2 regions of the Exiguobacterium sp. SH3S1 genome follow, and region 1 is predicted to be linked to the other one. Evidence: riboswitches for the same ligand, from Rfam matches in the RefSeq annotation. Region 1 holds a riboswitch; the other holds the start of a gene.
The links. Region 1 has a riboswitch for FMN ahead of EVJ26_RS03690 (ECF transporter S component). Riboswitches for the same ligand answer to the same signal wherever they lie in the genome.
Positions count from the first base shown of each region.

Region 2: linked by a shared signal. The riboswitch ahead of ribD (bifunctional diaminohydroxyphosphoribosylaminopyrimidine deaminase/5-amino-6-(5-phosphoribosylamino)uracil reductase RibD) and the one ahead of EVJ26_RS03690 (ECF transporter S component) in region 1 are both predicted to bind FMN.

Region 1 is NZ_SJUW01000002.1:181,137-190,969, reverse strand. Features, by position in the region: gene EVJ26_RS03695 (NupC/NupG family nucleoside CNT transporter) at 1-554, shown strand, start outside; gene EVJ26_RS03690 (ECF transporter S component) at 665-1,252, opposite strand; FMN riboswitch at 1,411-1,552, opposite strand; gene EVJ26_RS03685 (HesB/IscA family protein) at 1,650-2,006, shown strand; gene EVJ26_RS03680 (Rossmann-fold NAD(P)-binding domain-containing protein) at 2,116-2,970, shown strand; gene EVJ26_RS03675 (NAD(P)/FAD-dependent oxidoreductase) at 3,011-3,988, opposite strand; gene EVJ26_RS03670 (NAD(P)/FAD-dependent oxidoreductase) at 4,257-5,468, shown strand; gene EVJ26_RS03665 (YuiB family protein) at 5,598-5,915, shown strand; gene glcT (glucose PTS transporter transcription antiterminator GlcT) at 6,023-6,871, shown strand; partial or broken gene ptsG (glucose-specific PTS transporter subunit IIBC) at 7,088-8,587, shown strand; partial or broken gene ptsG (glucose-specific PTS transporter subunit IIBC) at 8,721-9,833, shown strand, end outside.
Region 2 is NZ_SJUW01000004.1:55,294-65,126, reverse strand. Features, by position in the region: gene EVJ26_RS06035 (GGDEF domain-containing protein) at 1-534, shown strand, start outside; gene EVJ26_RS06030 (homing endonuclease associated repeat-containing protein) at 578-1,219, opposite strand; gene EVJ26_RS06025 (undecaprenyl-diphosphate phosphatase) at 1,671-2,483, shown strand; FMN riboswitch at 2,576-2,718, shown strand; gene ribD (bifunctional diaminohydroxyphosphoribosylaminopyrimidine deaminase/5-amino-6-(5-phosphoribosylamino)uracil reductase RibD) at 2,869-3,951, shown strand; gene ribE (riboflavin synthase) at 3,932-4,573, shown strand; gene EVJ26_RS06010 (bifunctional 3,4-dihydroxy-2-butanone-4-phosphate synthase/GTP cyclohydrolase II) at 4,573-5,754, shown strand; gene ribH (6,7-dimethyl-8-ribityllumazine synthase) at 5,754-6,218, shown strand; gene EVJ26_RS06000 (ZIP family metal transporter) at 6,347-7,162, shown strand; gene pruA (L-glutamate gamma-semialdehyde dehydrogenase) at 7,214-8,758, opposite strand; gene EVJ26_RS05990 (hypothetical protein) at 8,929-9,732, shown strand; gene bcp (thioredoxin-dependent thiol peroxidase) at 9,745-9,833, shown strand, end outside.

The sequences.
Region 1 (9,833 bases):
ATGATATCGAAATTGCTGAAGATGAAGAGAACAAAGCAGCAAACTTCGTCGATGCGGCCGCTCGCGGTGCGTCAGACGGTTTGTTCCTCGCATTGAACGTCGGTGCGATGCTTCTTGCCTTCGTTTCATTGATCGCACTCGTCAACTTGCTTCTCGGTGGAATCGGTGGTTGGTTCGGTCTAGAAGGCCTCTCACTTCAATTGATCCTTGGTTACGTGTTTGCACCGCTCGCGTTCGTCATCGGTGTACCATGGGCAGATGCCGTACAATTCGGTAGCTTCCTTGGACAAAAACTCGTCTTGAACGAATTCGTTGCCTTCTCTGAGTTCGCACCGATCATCGGTTCAGGTGATTTGTCAGCTCGTACAGAAGCGATGATCGCGTTCGCACTCTGTGGATTCGCCAACATCTCATCACTTGCCATCCTTCTCGGTGGTCTTGGTGGTATGGCTCCGAACCGTCGTAACGACATCGCACGTATGGGTGTCCTCGCGATTCTCGCAGGTACGCTTGCGAACTTGATGTCAGCGACTCTCGCTGGTCTTCTTCTCTAATCGTTATTCACAAACAAGAGCGCTCACTCCGGTGGGCGCTCTTGTTCATGGTTGCCATATAGTGACTACAAAAAATCACCCAAGGGATGTCTCCCTTGGGTGATTGGGCGTTAAGCTTGCAGTTGCATGTGTTGACGTTCGATCCACGGCTTCAACTTCAGGAAGAGCGGGACGAACAAGGCGGTGATCAATAATGCCTTAATCAAGTTGAACGGTAAGATGCCGTACAAGACGAGGTTCGTTTTGACTGCCGGATCGGCCATCTCGGCCATTCCGAAGAAGAACGCGTAAGCTGGTAAAATGAGTAGGTAGTTCAAAATCGCCAAGCTGAGCGCCATCGTGATCGTACCTGCCACGAGGCCTGAAGCGAGCGCTTTATTCGTTTTACGTTTATGGTAGAACCAAGCGACCGGATATATGAATGCGACACCTGCAAAGAAGTTCGCGACTTCACCGACCGGGACGCCGCCACCGTTAAAGACATAGTAGAGGACGTTTTTGAGAGCGACGACCACGACACCTGCGAGTGGCGAGAAGACGATACCGGCGACGAGCGCTGGGATGTCACTGAAGTCCACTTTTAGGAATGGTGGCAGGAAGGGTAGCGGGAAGTTAAAGAGCATGAGGACGAATGAAATCGCCCCGAGCATCGATAGCGTCACCAGTGTTGTCAATCGTTTGTTGCGCGTTGTTTTCATCAAAATCTCTCCTTTTGTCGCTCCTTGATGAATGGCACCCGTCGCATAGAAAAACCCGATTGTGTGAACAATCGGGAGAGTTTACGCGCATACGAAACAGATGTTCTCGTCAACGTTTAAGCCACGCCAAAGAAAACATCCAAATATCGGTCGGATGCCGCCATCTTCTCCCATCCAGACTTTACTGTCGGCTTTCGAATCTCACGAAATCAGCAAGCAACGCCTTGCTCGCTCACGGGCTGAGAAGAACTTGTCTTCAATACCGCCGGTCGGGAATTTCACCCTGCCCCGAAGATGGAACGATTTAATTTTTTTTGTTACAGTTTAGTTATACAAGATATTTCACAAAATCACAAGTCAGTTGACTTGAAGTGAAGATAAATGAGGAGGAGTTCAGATGATTCATTTGACAGAGCCAGCCGCACTACAAGTCATCGATATGATGAAACAGACCGAACGCCCTGAAAATCAGTTCTTACGGATCAAAGTCCAAGGCGGTGGGTGTACCGGCCTATCCTATGGGATGGGGTTCGATGAAGACAAGACGGACAAGGATGTCCAGTTCGACCATTACGGTGTCCGCGTCATCGTCGCCGAAGCTGACCACGGTGTCGTCGACGGGCTCGAGATCGACTACAAGCAGTCGATGCTTGGCGGGGGCTTCACGATCAAAAATCCGAACGCGATCGCGACGTGCGGTTGCGGCTCGAGTTTTCGGACGGCGGCGAACGCCGGCACGCCCGGGGATTGCTAAACGATAGACGGGTTGCCGACATGTTCGGCAACCTTTTTTGGTGAGCATGTTAATGAGAGGAAATGAACGGGAATATTGGATGGAGAAGGATGAGAAGGGGGTAGGTACGATGAGGAAAGTGTTGATTTTCGGTGGCTCACGTTACTTTGGGAAACGGCTCGCGCTCCGTCTCGCTGAAGCGGGGGACGACGTGACGATCGTCACACGCGGTCAGCTGCAAGTGCCGGAAGCGGAAGGCATCCGCTCCATTAAAGGCGACCGTCAGTCGGTCGCGACGATGAAAGACCTCGCACGCAACGAGTATGACCTCGTCTACGACAATATTTGTTTCAATCCGTATCAGGCGAAGATCGCGACAGACGCCTTCATGGACCGGGTCGGGAAATATGTGCTCACGTCGACGATGTCCGTATATGCGCCAGAGGCAGCTTTAAAAGAGAGCGACTTCAATCCGCTCCATCATGAATATCACCTCGACGCGGAACACGATTACGGACAAGGGAAACGAGAGGCCGAATCGTACTTCTTCCATCGGGCCTCATTCCCGGTCACGACGGTGCGGTTGCCGATCGTCCTAGGGCCGGATGATTACACCGACCGGTTAAAATTTTATGTCGACGCGGTTCGGAACGAAGAACCGATCGTATTACATCACCCGGAGGCGTTGATGGGATTCATCTCGAGTTTCGAGGCGGCAGCTTTCTTGGAATGGGTCGGCCGTGCCGACGTGAGGGGGCCGTTCAACGCCGCGAGCGACGGCCTCATCTCGCTAGGTGCGCTCATGGAACGAATTGGACAGCATATCGGTAAACCGGTCCAAATCATTAAGGATGGGGCGTCGTCCCCGTACGATACGGACGTCGACTACTACATGTCGAACGCCGAGGCGAAAAAAGCTGGCTTCGTGTTCACGCAACTCGATGATTGGATTGACCGTGTCATCATTCAAACGATCCGCAAATGAAAAAACGGCCTCTCATCGTTCGCAGATGAGAGGCCAGTCTTTATTTCCCGGCAAATACCGAGGTTGAATGTTGTGGGTGACGCGCTGTCGGGTCGACGAGCTGCTTCACTTGGTTGATGGCGATCGGTGCTTCACCGAAGCCGGTCGCGATCAATTTCACTTTGCCTTCGTACGTGGCGATGTCACCGCAAGCGAAGATGCCGGCGACTGTCGTCTCCATCCGTGAGTCGACACGGATCGTGTTTTTCTCAAACTCCATGCCCCAGTTTTTGATCGGGCCGAGCGATGAGACGAACCCGTAGTTACAAATCAAGTCGTCGATGTCGACGAACTTCGATTCGCCATCTTTGTCCGTCAGTTCGACCGACTCGATATGCGTCGCGCCTGAGAGTGATTCGATATTATAAGGCGTCCAGACGTTGATCGTCGAGGCCTTCATTTGTTCGACCGTATGCTCGTGAGCCCGGAAGCGGTCACGACGGTGGACGATATGGACTTCTTTGGCGATACCTTCGAGCATGAGTGCCCAGTCGACGGCCGAGTCGCCGCCGCCGGCGATCATGACGCGACGGTCGCGGAATTTCTCCATGCTGTCGACGAAGTAATGAAGGTTCGCATAATCTTCACAACCGTCCAGTCCGAGCGGACGTGCGGCGAACGCGCCGTTGCCGGCTGTGATGATGATCGCTTTCGTATGGTACTCGTCCTTGTTCGTCGAGATGTGGAACGTACCGTCTTCGAGTCGCTCGACCGTTTCGACCGTCTCGCCAAGGCGATAATCTTGTTCGAACTGATCGGCTTGCGCTTTCAGTTGGTCGACCAAGTCTTGGGCCTTCACTTTCGGGAAGCCGGCGATGTCATAAATATATTTCTCTGGATAGAGCGTCGATAATTGCCCGCCTAGTTGCGGCAAGCTTTCGATCAACGTCGCATCGAGTTGGCGCATACCTGCATAAAATGCGGTGAACAGTCCGATCGGACCGCCACCGATAATGACTACATCTTTCGTCGATTTCATCGAATTCCTCCTCATGAAGCGTGTACTTCTATTATATGGTCTAACGTGAACTAAATCCATTCAGTACAAAGATGCAATACTTTCGAAAAAAATTCAAGAAGATAAGCTTTTTCATTGAGAAAACAGATTAAACGTCGTACAATGAACGGGAAGCAATTGTGAACATTGGTTGAACAAGAATTAGGCTTTATTGTGAACATCTATGTGAAAAAACACACAACATAGTTGTTCAGGAAAACAAAACTTTTAAAATAAGGTGGAAATGAACATGAAACGACCTAACATTGTTATCCTCGGCGCAGGTTTCGGTGGACTCATCACGGCAGTAAACCTGCAAAAGACGCTCTCAGCTGGAGATGCAAACATCACGTTGATCAACAAACACGATTACCATTACCAAACGACTTGGCTTCATGAGCCGGCGGCCGGAACGATGAAGCCTGAGCAAGCTCGTGTCTACATTAACGATGTCGTCAATGCATCACGCGTTAAACTTGTCAAAGGGATCGTCGATCGCGTCGATACTACAGCCAAACAAGTGATGCTCGAAGACGGATCGACTGTCGAGTACGATTACGTCGTCTTCGCCCTCGGTGGCGTACCGGAAACGTTTGGTATCCCGGGCCTTAAAGAGAACGCGATGACGATCAACTCGCTCAACAGCGTTCGTAAAATTAAAGAACATATCGAGTACTCGTTCGCACAATACAAGACAAGCGGATCATCTGACCGTGCATTCGTCACGATCGTCGTCGGTGGTGCCGGATTCACAGGTATCGAGTTCCTCGGTGAGCTCGTCAACCGTGTCCCTGAACTTTGCAAACAGTACGATGTTCCCCGTGAAGCGGTCCGCATCGTCAACATCGAGGCAGCGCCAACGGTTCTTCCAGGGTTCGACCCGGAACTCACGACGTATGCGCAAAAATGGCTCGAGCGTAACGGCGTCGAGATGAAACTCGGCAACGGCATCAAAGCTGTAGAGCCAGGTGTCGTCACGTTCGGTCCACTCCAAGGTGAGACGACAGAGACGATCGCAGCGAACACGATCCTGTGGACAGGCGGCGTCAGCGGCAGTCCGACCGTAGAGAAGTCTGGCTTCGAAGCGGTCCGTAACCGCGTCATGGTCGAGGCAGACAACCGTGCCCCTGGCCACGATAACGTCTTCATCATCGGTGACTGCTCAGCGGTCATGGATCCGGTATCAAACCGTCCGTACCCGCCGACGGCGCAAATTGCGACACAGCAAGCGCACAACGTGGCGAAAAATATCGCTGCGCTCATCAACGGCAAGTCGACTTCGAAGTTCACGTATGAGAGCAAAGGGACGGTCGCGTCACTTGGCCATAACGATGGAATCGGAATCGTCATGGGCAAAAAGATCTTCGGTCGTAACGCTTCATTCATGAAGAAAGTCATCGACAACAAACACTTTATCGAGCTCAAAAAATACGGTCTCGTCCTTAAAAAAGGTAAATTCTGATTCGGTTGAGCCAACGAGCAGCCTGTTCATTTGAACGGGCTGTTTTTTCATGTCAACGATTCAGTGAACTTCTTTGACCAAGCGGATTTCTTTTCGGTATAATAGACAACGGGAAAAGGGGGCAATCACATGCATATCATCCAAGCCGTCATCGGCGCGATTTTATATTTAGTCATCTTCTTCAGCATCGGGTTCATCTTGAATATGCTGCTCAAAAAGACGTGGACGCTCGTGTTCATCTATCCGATTTTCGTCATCATGATGATCGACAACGTCAAGCTGTCAAGCTACGTCACGGAAACATCGACCGCGCTCGCGAACGTCTATGAGCGTCTGCTCGGTCTGCAGTTTCTCGACATTTTTATGCTCGGATTCGGATTGCTCGGTGCCATTTTGGCAGGGGTCACCATCCGGTACTTGCGTAAGAGCGGTTACTCGATGTTTTAAAGACGACAGAAATGTTCGTCTTTTTTTGGTTTCTGCCTACTTTTTTAGAAGCTGAACCGATATACTAGATAAGATAACGATTTAAATTAGTAAGGGATGCGATACGAATGACATTACCGATGTATACGATCAAAAAAGTGTTGAATAATAGCGTTGTCATCTGTCAACATGATACGGATCCGGAAGTCATTCTGCTTGGGAAGGGGATTGGCTTCGGCAAGAAAGCGGGCGATCTTGTCGACCCGGCCAGCGTCCCGGAGAAAGTGTATCAATTGACGGACAAAGAAGAGCAATCTCAATACCGCGAGCTCGTGAAGCACGTCGATGAAGACTTCATCGCCTTCATGCAAGACATCGTCGGCTTTATCGAGAGCAGCACGGGAAAAAAAGTTGACCAACATATCCACATCGGCCTGACCGATCACTTGTTCTTTACTATGAAACGAATCGAGCAAGGGATGGAAGTGACGAATCCGTTCTTGCTCGAGACCGAATCGCTCTATCCGAACGAGTACGCGCTCGCCGAACGGATCGTCGACATGATCCACGAGCGCCTCGACGTGTTGCTTCCTGATGCCGAAGTCGGATTTATCGCCCTTCATATCCATTCGGCGACGACGTTTAAAAACGTCCTCGAAGTCAATCGTCATAATCAAATCATCGGACAGATCGTTCAGACGATTGAGAGTCGTTTGAACGTCAAAATGGACCGGACTTCGCTCGATTATAAGCGCTTACTTCGGCACTTAAGGTACGCCGTTGAGCGGGTTGCGACAGGTGAGACGGTCGAGGCCCCACAAAAAATAGAAAAGGTGTTGCGTGAAGAATATCCGCTATGCTATAGTACTGCTTGGGAGCTGATGGGCATCATGGAACGCGAATTAAAGCGTCCTGTCCCACGAGGTGAAGCGACATATTTGACGATGCATCTCCAGCGACTGACTACAAGTAGATAACTGATACCACGTATCTTACGTGTTACTGATTCGATCAGGCATGAGTAAGGAGTGGAACGGCTACGATTTCTCTATTTAGGAGAAGTCTACGTTCTGTACCTTATTCATGCCTGTTTCTGTTTTTATAAACGTTCATTATGAAAACGTTTAGATACGTCGGTTGTCTGACATCTACGTTCGGTTTCAACACAAACAATTACAAAAGGAGGATTTATCATGTTTAAGCAGATTTTTGGTGTTCTTCAAAAAGTCGGTAAAGCGCTTATGCTTCCTGTTGCGATCTTGCCGGCAGCCGGTCTTCTTCTCGCATTCGGTAACGCGATGCAAAACCCAGCCCTTACGTCACGCGCTGGTTGGTTGACGAACGCAGGCGTTGTCAAGTTTGCTCAGCTCATGGAGCAAGCAGGCGGAATTATCTTCTCGAACTTAGCACTCTTATTCGCAGTCGGTGTCGCGATCGGTTTAGCAGGGGACGGCGTTGCCGGACTCGCAGCCATCGTCGGGTTCCTCATCATGAACAAAGTCATGGGTGTTTGGCTCGAACTCACACCTGAGATCATCGCACAAGGTGACCCATCTTACGCGTCAGTCCTTGGTATCCCAACACTTCAAACAGGTGTCTTCGGTGGTATCATCGTCGGTCTGATAGCGGCCTGGGCATACAATAAGTACTTCAATATCGAATTGCCGCAATTCCTTGGCTTCTTCGCTGGTAAGCGCTTCGTCCCGATCGTCACAGCTGTATTGGCTGTCGTCGCTGGTTTCGTCATGCTTCTCATCTGGCCACCGGTTCAGCACGGATTGAACACGTTCTCGAACTTCATGTTGACTGAAAACCGCACGTTAGCGGCGTTCGTCTTCGGTTTAATCGAACGTTCATTGATCCCGTTCGGTTTGCACCATATCTTCTACTCACCGTTCTGGTTCGAATTCGGATCATACACGGATGCAGCTGGTACGATTGTCCGCGGTGACCAAGCGATCTTCTTCGCTCAAATCCGTGACGGTGCCGAGCTTACAGCCGGTACGTTCATGACTGGTAAATACCCGTTCATGATGTTCGGTCTTCCTGCAGCAGCACTTGCGATGTACCATGAAGCACGTCCTGAACGTAAAGCGGTCGTCGGTGGTCTCTTGGCTTCGGCAGCACTCACATCGTTCTTGACAGGTATCACTGAGCCGATCGAGTTCTCATTCTTGTTCGTCGCTCCATTGCTCTTCGCAGTACACGCAGTCTTCGCTGGTCTTTCATTCATGGTCATGCACATTTTGAACGTCAAAATCGGGATGACGTTCTCAGGCGGTTTGATCGACTACCTTCTCTTCGGTGTTCTTCCTAACCGTACAGACTGGTGGCTCGTCATTCCAGTCGGACTTGCGTTCGCAGTCATCTACTACTTCGGATTCCGTTTCGTTATCCGTAAGTTCAACCTTAAAACACCGGGCCGTGAAGATGAAGTTGTTGAGCAATCAACTGCTACTGGTTCGGAACTTGCACAAGATATCCTCGTTGGTTTCGGTGGTTCACAAAACATCAAACACTTAGACGCATGTATCACACGTCTTCGCGTCGAAGTTAAAGATAAGAGCCAAGTGAACAAAGAAGAGTTGAAACGTCTCGGGGCAGCTGGTGTCCTCGAAGTCGGTAACAACATTCAAGCCATCTTTGGACCGCGTTCGGATGCATTGAAATCAGAGATGCAAGCGGTCATCGCTTCAGGTAACGAAAAGAAAGCAAACTAAGTATTAAGCCAATCCGTTAAGGGTTGGCTTTTTTTGTGTGGGGAAACGGTTTCAGCCTGGTATCAGATGGGGAAAAGTAAGTATTCTGACAAAAGGAGGAACCATGATGTGGAAGAAAGTGTTTGGTGTATTGCAGCGGATCGGGAAAGCGCTCATGCTTCCGGTTGCGATTTTGCCGGCAGCCGGTCTATTACTCGCCTTTGGTACTGCGTTCCAAAATCCTGATCTCGTTTCGCTGTTACCTTTCTTGGCAAATGATGCACTCGTCCTCGTTTGGCAAGTCATGACCGATGCCGGGGATATCGTGTTTGCCAATTTAGGTCTGTTGTTCGCCGTCGGGGTCGCCATTGGGCTGGCCAACGGAGACGGTGTTGCCGGGTTAGCAGCTATCGTTGGTTATTTGATCATGAACAAAGTTATTAGTACGTGGAACGGGATTACTGCAGAAATTGTCCAGGGGGATCCTGCCTATGCATCGGTACTTGGCATCCCGACGCTCCAAATGGGGGTATTCGGGGGTATCATCGCCGGTTTAATTGCCGCGTTCGCGTATAACAAGTACTTTAACATCAAGTTGCCGGACTTCTTAGGATTCTTTGCCGGTAAACGTTTCGTTCCGATTGCGACCGCCGCGTTCAGTTTGGTGATCGGGATTGCGCTGGCCTATGTCTGGCCGCCGATCGGTACTGCCATCAATACGTTCTCGAGCACGATCATTGAGGCGAACGTGGCGGTTTCCGCCTTCGTTTTCGGATTGGTCGAACGCTCGTTGATCCCGTTCGGTCTGCACCATATTTGGTACTCACCGTTTTGGTTCCAGTTCGGGGAATATACGAACCAAGCGGGGGATCTCGTCCAAGGGGACCAACGGATCTTCTTCGCCCAACTTCGTGACGGCGTCGATTTCACAGCCGGGACGTACATGACCGGGAAGTTCCCGTTCATGATGTTCGGATTGCCTGCCGCCTGTCTCGCCATGTTCCACACCGTTCCGAAAGAGCGTCGTAAAGACGTAGAAGGACTTTACTTCTCAGCAGCCCTCACTTCATTTTTGACGGGGATCACAGAACCGGTCGAGTTCTCGTTCGTCTTCGTCGCACCACTTCTCTTCGGTATTCATGCCGTGTTCGCTGGACTCTCGTTTATGACGATGCATTTGCTAAACGTAAAAATCGGGATGACGTTCTCGGGCGGACTCATCGACTACATGTTGTTCGGG
Region 2 (9,833 bases), on a different contig from region 1:
GAACGGGATCGGCTCCAGCACGAGAGTCTGACCGATCCGTTGACCGGGTTGCCGAACCAGCGGGCGTTGAAACGTTGGACGAAAGAGCGATTGAACGACGTCGCGTCGTATCCGTTGTCGGTCTTCTTGGTTGACCTCGACCATTTTAAATCGATTAACGATACGTACGGCCATGCGTTCGGTGACGAAGTGTTGATTGAAGCGGGGGTCCTGTTCAACCGGCTCGTCCGGAGCAGTGACCTCGTCACGCGTTACGGCGGCGAAGAGTTCGTCTTCGTGTTCCCGAGGACGAACGAGGCGGCGGGGATTGTGACCGGTGAGAAGATTCGGCAAGCGCTCCGGTCACACCCGTTCGGGACGGAAGGAATCCGGGTCCAAGTGACGGCGAGCATCGGCATCGAGACGATTCATGAATACGAAGAGCTCGATACGGTGTTGCGGCATGCCGACCGGGCGATGTACGTCGGGGCGAAGTTTAACGGGCGCGACCGTGTCGCCCATTACCGGGACACATCGACCGAACGAATTCAATGAAAAAAGGAGGACCGTTAAACGGTTCTCCTTTTTGAATGAATGATTATGATTTCTGGCTGAATATATCGGACTCGACCGCATGGATGGCAGCGGACCAAGACCCGTAACGATGCAAGATCGCTTTCGTAGATGGCTTGTTGTTGCGTTTTGCCCATTCTCGGTACGCCTCGAATGAAAGAGAGAAGCCCATCTCATGAATCGCTTCTCGAAGAGCGTTCGACAACTCTGACTTCGAGTAAGTCACGCTCGCCTCAAGACCGGCTTCGGCGCAGGCATCATGCCACGAACCGAACGTCTTGACGATGTGGTAATGGCTCGGTGCTTTCGGGTGTAGTTTCCGCCATTCTTGATACTTCTTCAGCGTGATGATCGAACCCATGTCCCGTGAATAGAGGGCAAGCGTCTCGACGATATCGTCGCGTGTATATTTTGGCATTTTATCGGGTAAATCAACGGCGATTTCCCCATGCCATTCATAGCCGGCGATGGCGAGTGCCTCGGCCCATGATCCGAACTGTCGAATGATCGATTCGGGAGACGGCCAGTTTTGCTCCATCGCGAAGCGACGATAGACAGAGCGACGAGGACGTTCCTTTAATAAATCCCCGAGCAAACGAATACAGTGAATCATGCGTTGCTGTTCGGTTGATAAATGATGAGTATTAGTGGATAGCGTTTGACTCAATGATGGTTCCTCCTTCCATGGACTCATATCTGAACCGACAATGATGACGAAAGTGCTTCTACAATCATACTATCGGATAGTTTTTACGATTTATAAGCGCTTTTGTAAGTTTTTTATGTTAAAAATGGGACTCGATAGGTATAAAGTTGGATAAAAGATTAAAAAAAAAGGTAACAGGCATATTACAAATTTAATATTATATGGATTCATTTGTAAACAAAAAGTTTTATTTTTGGTAAATTATATGAGTTTCATACGAAAATGTACCCAACTGGACAATGGGGTCATCGCCGTTGTCCAGTTGAGTACCCTTCTATAATAAATTTAATTTTCAGACTAATCAATAAAAGTTTTCAAAATATACGAAAAAATTTTAAATGGTGGTCAATGAAACCGTGGTTCTGCTAAAATATCCGCATTGAGCGAATTTGAGAAAAGAGGATATTATGATATGACAATATGGTTATTTTACTTGCTGCTTGGTCTCGTCCAAGGGTTCACGGAACCGATCCCGATCTCGTCGAGCGGTCATTTGGTCATCTTCCAAGAGTTATTCAATATCGAATTACCGGGGCTGTCGTTCGAGATTTTCGTCAACTTTGCGTCGCTCCTCGCCGTCTTGACGATTTATCGCCAAGACGTCGTCCGGCTCGTCGTCAGTCTGTGGACGTTCTTATTTAAGAAAGACCGCAGCGAGGATACGATGATCGACGTCAAGTTCATCGGTCTCTTGCTCGTCGCGACCTTACCGGCCGGCGTGCTCGGCGTGTTATTCGGCGATTGGATCGGTGAGACGCTCAGCGGCGTCGCGACGGTCGGCTATACGTTGATCTTGACCGGGGTCGCACTTTGGTTCATCCGCAACATGCGCGGGAGTAAAGGTGACGGCGGTATCACGTTACGTGACGCCATCTTGATCGGTCTCGCCCAAGCGGTCGCGCTTATCCCAGGGATCAGCCGCTCGGGTGCCACGATCGTCATGGCGATGTTGCTCGGCATTAAACAAGAGTCGGCGCTCCGATTCTCGTTCTTCTTGTTCATCCCGGTCAGTCTCGGGACGATGATCTTGGACGGGCCGGTATTGTTCACCGATCCGACGACGCGCGATCTGTTCGGTCCGCTCGTCTTGGCGTTCATCGCCTCGTACGCGCTGACGGCCATCTCGCTCAAATGGTTCCAGCACATCATGGCGAAGGGTGAGCTCAAGTACTTCTCGTTCTATTGCTGGATCGTCGGTTTGCTCGTCGTCTTATTCTTGGCTTGATTGGAAGCGCTGCTCATCGGAGTGGCGCTTTTTTTGCGCTTTTATTTTTGCCTTCGATTCTTTTTTGCGCTAAAGTAAAGGAGTACAAACAAATATTCCTTCGGGGTCGGGTGCAATTCCCAACCGGCGGTGATGGGCGCAAGCCTTAAGTCCGTGACCCGGGCGCACGTGTGCGAACGGTGGATCTAGTGCGATTCTAGAGCCGACAGTATAGTCTGGATGGGAGAAGGAAAAAAGACAGGTCCTCGTGACCTGCGCTTCGTCGTACGTTTTTCTGTAAAGAAAACGTTTATTTGGCTCGACCAATGACGACTGAGACCTCCCGCCGAGACCCTAAGGACATCCTTAGGGTCTTTTTGTCTGTACGAAACAAGGAGGGAGAACGATGCAACAGTACATGCAACAAGCAATCCAATTGGCCAAGTCCGCTGCCGGACAGACCGGTGTGAACCCGCTCGTCGGGGCCGTCGTCGTCAAAGACGGTCGCGTCGTCGGATTCGGTGCCCATTTGAAGGCCGGTGAACCGCACGCCGAAGTACACGCCATTCGCATGGCCGGTGCGTCCGCATACGGTGCGACGATTTATGTCACGCTCGAGCCGTGCTCGCACTACGGGAAGACGCCGCCATGTGCCGACTTGATCGTCGAGTCGGGCATCAAGCGCGCCGTCATCGCGATGGAAGACCCGAACCCGCTCGTCGCAGGGAAAGGTGTCGCCCGTTTGAAGGCGGCGGGGATCGACGTCGAAGTCGGTCTGCTCGAAAACGAGGCCCGTGCGCTCAATCCGGCGTTCCTACGTTCGCTTGAGACGAAACGGCCGTACGTCGTATTGAAGACGGCGACGAGCCTAGACGGGAAAGTCGCGCTCGACACGGGTGAGAGCCAGTGGGTGACCGGCATTGAAGCGAGACGTGACGTCCACGAACTACGGGCGACGGTCGATGCCGTCTTGACTGGAATCGGGACCGTGCTCGCCGACGACCCGGCCTTGACCGTCCGGCTCGACACGCCGACACGTCAGCCGCTTCGGGTCGTCCTCGACCGCGAGCTCCGCTTACCGCTCTCGAGTCAGCTCGTTCGGAGCGCGAAAGACGTGCCGGTGCTCGTCTATACGCTGTCTGGAGATGAAGTGAAACGGACCGAGCTCGCTCAAAACGGTGTCGAGCTTGCCGACTATTCGACACTCGACAACGTCCTTCGTGACTTGCATGGTCGCGGCGTCGGCCGTTTGCTCATCGAGGCGGGACCGACGCTCGTGACGTCACTCTTTGACGGACGATACGTCGACGAATGGGTCATGTATCAGTCACCGCGCGTGTTCGGTGGGAACCGAGGCATCTATCGCTCGAGCCAAGCCGGACCGTTAGATGCGATCGAGCGCTTCGCGATCGGCTCGGTCGAGACGGTCGGTACCGACATCAAGCTCGTCATGAGAAAGGGGGAGTCCGATGTTCACGGGAATCGTTGAAGAAATCGGCAGTGTGAAAGCCGTGAAGCGGAACGGGCCGTCGCTACGGCTCACGCTCGCGGGCAAGATCGTGTTAGAAGACGTGAAGCTCGGCGACAGCATCTCGGTGAACGGGATTTGCCTGACCGTGACGGCGTTTGATCAAACGAGTTTTGCCGTCGACGTCATGCCGGAGACGCTCAAAGCGTCCAGTCTAGATGGGGTCCGCCCTGGAACGGACGTCAACCTCGAGCGGGCGATGCCGGCGAACGGTCGCTTCGGCGGTCACTTCGTCTCGGGACACGTCGACGGGGTCGGTCGCATCGTCAAGAAACGTCCGCTCGCGAACGCGGTCTATATCGATATTAGTTGCGAGCCGTCGTTGCTCCGTTTCATCGTCCCTAAAGGTTCGATCTCGGTCGACGGGACGAGCTTGACGGTGTATGAGGTCACTGAACGCGGCTTCACGCTGTCGCTCATCCCGCACACGTACAGTGAGACGGTGCTCGGGATGAAGCAGGCTGGGGATAAGGTCAATTTGGAATGCGATATGTTGGCTAAATATATGGAAAAGCTAGTGAATCAAAAAGACATGACGCTCGAATCACTTGCGTCGATGGGATATGGAAAGGCGGGATGGTGATGTTTCACACAATCGAACAAGCAATCGAAGATTTGAAAATGGGGCGTCCGATCATCGTCGTCGATGACGAGGACCGGGAGAATGAAGGTGATTTCGTCGTCCTCGCCGATAAGATGACGGCCGAGACGATGAACTTCCTCATCACGGAAGGGAAAGGGCTCGTCTGTGCTGCCCTGGCGGAAGAAGTCGCCGTTCGGCTCGACTTGTCGCCGATGGTCGACAACAGCACCGATCCACACGGGACGGCGTTCACCGTCAGTGTCGACCATGTCGACTCGACGACGGGCATCTCGGCGAGCGAACGGGCCCACACGGTCCGCGAGCTGGCCAATGCGAACGCGCGTCCGGCCGATTTTCAACGGCCGGGACACATCTTCCCGCTCATCGCGAAAAAAGGTGGCGTCTCGGTGCGGCGCGGCCACACCGAAGCGTCGGTCGATTTGGCTCGACTGTCAGGGAGTGAGCCGGTCGCCGTCATTTGCGAAATCATCCGTGAAGACGGCGAGATGGCTCGAGTACCGGACCTGGTCCACGTCGCGGAACGGCACGATTTGAAATTCATCACGATCGAGGAGCTCGTCCGCTATATGGAGGCGGACCTCGTCGAACGAGAGGCGGACGTCAATCTCCCCTCGGCAAAAGGGACGTTTCGCCTGATCGGTTATCGAAACGTCCTTGACCGCGAAGAGCACGTCGCGCTCATCAAAGGCGAACTTGAACATGCACCGCTCGTCCGCATCCATTCGGAATGTCTGACCGGTGACGTGTTCGGCTCTTACCGCTGCGACTGCGGTCCGCAACTTGATGCGTCACTCGCTAAAATTGAAGAAGAGGGCGGCGTCGTGCTCTACATGCGCCAAGAAGGGCGCGGCATCGGCTTACTGAATAAATTGAAGGCGTATGAACTGCAGGAGCAAGGGCTCGACACGGTCGAGGCGAACGTCGCGCTCGGGTTGCATACCGACTTGCGTGACTACCGGGTGAGCGCGGGCATGCTGCGTGACCTCGGCGTCACGAACGTGCGGCTCATGACGAACAACCCAGAGAAAGTCGATGCCTTGGAGGCGTGCGGCATCACCGTCGTCGAACGCGTCCCGATCATCGTCGGGGAGCACGCCGAGAATGAACGCTATCGCTTGACGAAACAACAAAAAATGAATCATTTTGGAGGAGAAGAATAATGTTGCATACATTTGAAGGTAACTTGGTTGGTAAAGGCTTGAAAATCGGGATCGTCGTCGGACGGTTCAACGATTTGATCACGATGCGCTTGCTCGACGGGGCGAAGGATGCGTTGAAGCGCCACGGCATCGAGCAAGACGACGTCGAGATCGCGTTCGTCCCGGGCGCGTTCGAACTCCCACTCGTCGCTAAAAAAATGGCGATGAGCAAGAAGTATGACGCCGTCATCACGCTCGGCGCAGTCATCCGTGGGGCGACGCCGCACTTCGACTACGTCTGCAGCGAAGCGGCAAAAGGTGTCGCCCAAGCGAGCTACCAGTCGGAAGTGCCGGTCATCTTCGGTGTCTTGACGACCGAGACGATCGAACAAGCGATCGAGCGGGCCGGCACGAAAGCCGGGAACAAAGGCTGGGAAGCAGCGACGGCGGCAATCGAGATGGCGAACTTGATGCGCACATTTTAAGTAGGACTATAACGGAGGAGAGCGACGTCGCTCTCCTCTTTTTTGATTGTGCAAATTGAGATTAGCGACGCGGGGACGACGGGAAAAGAATAGGGTGCGCATACAAAGCTTAAGGGGAGGCGATGGCGATGTGGGACGGGGTGGCTCAACTGAGTCCGGCCATGCAAGCCTTGCTCGGGACGTTGTTCACATGGGGCATGACGGCGCTCGGGGCGGCTGTCGTGTTCACGACGAAATCGATCAATCAACGGCTGATGGACGGGATGCTCGGATTTGCCGGCGGGGTGATGATTGCCGCCAGTTTTTGGTCGTTGCTCGCGCCGGCGATCGAGATGGCAGGACAGGACGCTTGGCCGGCCTGGTTGCCGGCCACAGTCGGCTTTTTATTGGGCGGATTCTTTTTATGGGGCATCGATCAACTGATTCCGCACTTGCACCCGACTTCCCCGCTCAGTGAGGCGGAAGGAATCGGCCCGTTCAAACGAAAGCGCAGCACGTTGCTCGTCTTAGCGATCACGTTGCACAACATACCGGAAGGGCTAGCGATCGGGGTCGCGTTCGGGGCGGTCGCGGCTGACTTTCCATCGGCCTCGTTGACGGGTGCCATCGCCCTCGCGATCGGGATCGGGATTCAAAACTTTCCAGAAGGCGTGGCGGTGGCGCTGCCGTTAAGGCGGGACGGGATGTCACGACGAAAGAGTTTTTTCTACGGACAGCTGTCGGCCGTCGTCGAGCCGGTCGCCGCCTTATTCGGCGTTTGGGCGGTGTTTGTCATGGAGCCGCTACTGCCGTTCGCATTGAGCTTTGCCGCCGGGGCCATGATTTTTGTCGTCGTCGAAGAAGTCATCCCGGGGTCGCAAGAGAATGGCCATAAGGACTTGGCATCGATCGCCTTGATGCTTGGATTTACCGTCATGATGATTTTAGACGTGGCGTTAGGGTGAGGCCGACACAGAAAAAAGGCACGACGGGCTGTCCCGTCGTGCCTCCCTGGATTAAAACGTCTCTGACGTCGTTTTCGCTTGCATGTGGAGCTGGATGTAATCCGGCCCGCCTGCTTTTGAATCGGTCCCTGACATGTTGAAGCCGCCGAACGGCTGATAGCCGACGATGGCGCCTGTGCAACCACGGTTGAAGTACAAGTTGCCGACATGGAAGTTTTGGCGTGCGTATTCTTGGTTCGAGCGGTCACGCGTCAGCACCGCGCCCGTCAAGCCGTACTCGGTGTTGTTGGCGATGTCGATCGCTTCTTTGAAGTCTTTCGCTTTCGTGAAGGCGACGATCGGCCCGAAGATCTCTTCTTGCATGAGACGTGCTTTCGGTGCCACGTCGGCGACGACCGTCGGCTCGATGAAGTAGCCGGTCGAGTCGTCCGCTTTACCGCCCGTGACGATGCGTCCTTCTTCTTTCGCGACGTCGAAGTACGACGTGATCTTCTTGAACGCGGCCGCATCGATGACCGGTCCCATGAAGTGTTCGTTCTGCTCGGTGTTTCCGACTGACAGTTCGTTCGTCAATTCGACGACGCGGTCGAGCACCGTGTCATACACGCTGTCGACGATGATGGCGCGTGAACAAGCTGAACATTTTTGTCCCGAGAAGCCGAACGACGATTTGACGATCGACTGGGCCGCGAGTTCGAGGTCTGCTGATTCGTCGACGACGATCGTGTCTTTTCCGCCCATCTCGGCGATGACGCGTTTGAGCCAGATTTGGCCATCGTTCAACTTCGAGGCACGCTCGTTGATGCGGAGACCCACGTCGCGTGAACCAGTGAAGCTGATGAAGCGCGTCTTCGGATGGTCGACGAGGTAGTCGCCGACTTCAGCGCCCGGTCCCGGGATGAAGTTGAGGACGCCTTTCGGGAGACCCGCTTCTTCCATGACCTCAACGAATTTCGCCGCGATGATCGGTGTCGTCGAAGCTGGCTTCAAGAGGATCGTGTTACCGGCGACGATGGCCGCGACGGCCGTCCCTGCCATGATCGCGAACGGGAAGTTCCATGGGCTGATAATGATCCCGACCCCGAGTGGGATGTAGTCATAGCGGTTGTACTCGCCCGGGCGACTCTCGACTTTCTTACCAGGTTTGAGTTCGAGCATTTGACGCGCATAGTACTCCATGAAGTCGATCGCTTCCGCCGTGTCCGCGTCCGCTTCATTCCAAGGCTTGCCCGCTTCTTTGACGAGGTAGGCCGAGAACTCGTGCTTCCGTTTACGGACGATGTTCGCCGCTTTGAACAAGACGTCGGCACGGACAGACGGGTCGACGTGACGCCACGTGTCGAACGCTTTGAGCGCTTCTTGCATCGCACGTTCCGCGAGTTCTTGGTTCGCTTTCGAGACGTGTCCGATGACTTCGTCTTTATTGGCCGGGTTGTAAGACGTGATCTTACCTTCCGTCGTCACTTTTTCCCCACCGATCACGAGCGGATAGTCCTGACCAAGCTCCCCGTTCACTTTCTCGATCGCCGCTTGAATCAAGGCAGCGTTCTCTTTGTTTGTAAAGTCTGTGAATGGTTCATGTTTGTATGGAATCATTCTCGTTCCCCCTTAAAGTGATTATGCAGTTAAGCGCTTACGTCTGTATTGTATCGGAATTCTTCATGAAATCCTAGTGAAACAATTTTCCGGAAAAGCGTGTCGTTTCCGCTCTAAATTCAGTCGTGGTAGGATGGTGAAAAGAGATTGATCGAGGAAGGAATGATTGGATGAGAAAATGGATGTTGCCGCTGGCGCTCACACTCATGCTCGGCGCTTGCGGGAATGAAGAGGCAGCACCGGTCGAAGAGACGAAACGACCGCTCCCGGACGAGGTCGAGACAGTGTATGAATCGTATCAACAAGCGCTCCGTGACGGAGACGCCGAGGCGCTCGCGGACATCGACTACGCTGCTGCCCGGACCGACATCCCGGCGACAGGTGCCGTGACGCGTGACCTGACGCCAGGTGACATCGTCGAGAGTTGGGTGAACGAGGACGAGGACGTCGCCTATATCGTCCATGAGATGGAGGATGGTGACGGGAACGAACTGCCGAACCGGCTCGCCAAAGTCGCGATCAAGGAAGGCGACGATTGGTCGCTCGTCGTCACACCAGCCTTGGTCCCGGCTGACGTGATCGGTGAGGTCGGGGAGTTGTTGACGGGGATTGAAGCGAGCGAGTACGGGGTGAACGCTGAAGCGAACGCCCGTCTCGCCGACGTGCCGGAAGATGAGGCCGGACCGATTTACGACCGGGTCAACGCCCAGACGGACTATGTCGCGCTCGAGGCGGACAATAACGTTTTCCTGCTCATGTCAGAGACGCTCACCGTCCCGGAAAACCAAGCGATCATGACCGATTACTTTAAAGCGTACCAGACGTGGTATATCGATAACGAGGCCGCGCTCCGCGATGCGGCCGCGACGGAAGACCCGGTCGACTATCTCGAAGTGCTCGACCCGCTCAAACAAAAACTAGAACAAGCGATCGACGGATATGACGAACAGCTCGTCGACCCGTCGTTCGGATAAGGAGGAAATCAGATGCTAGCACCAACATTTACACTACCGAACCAAAACGGGGACATGGTCGCACTCGAAGACTATCGCGGCCAGAAAGTCGTCCTCTATTT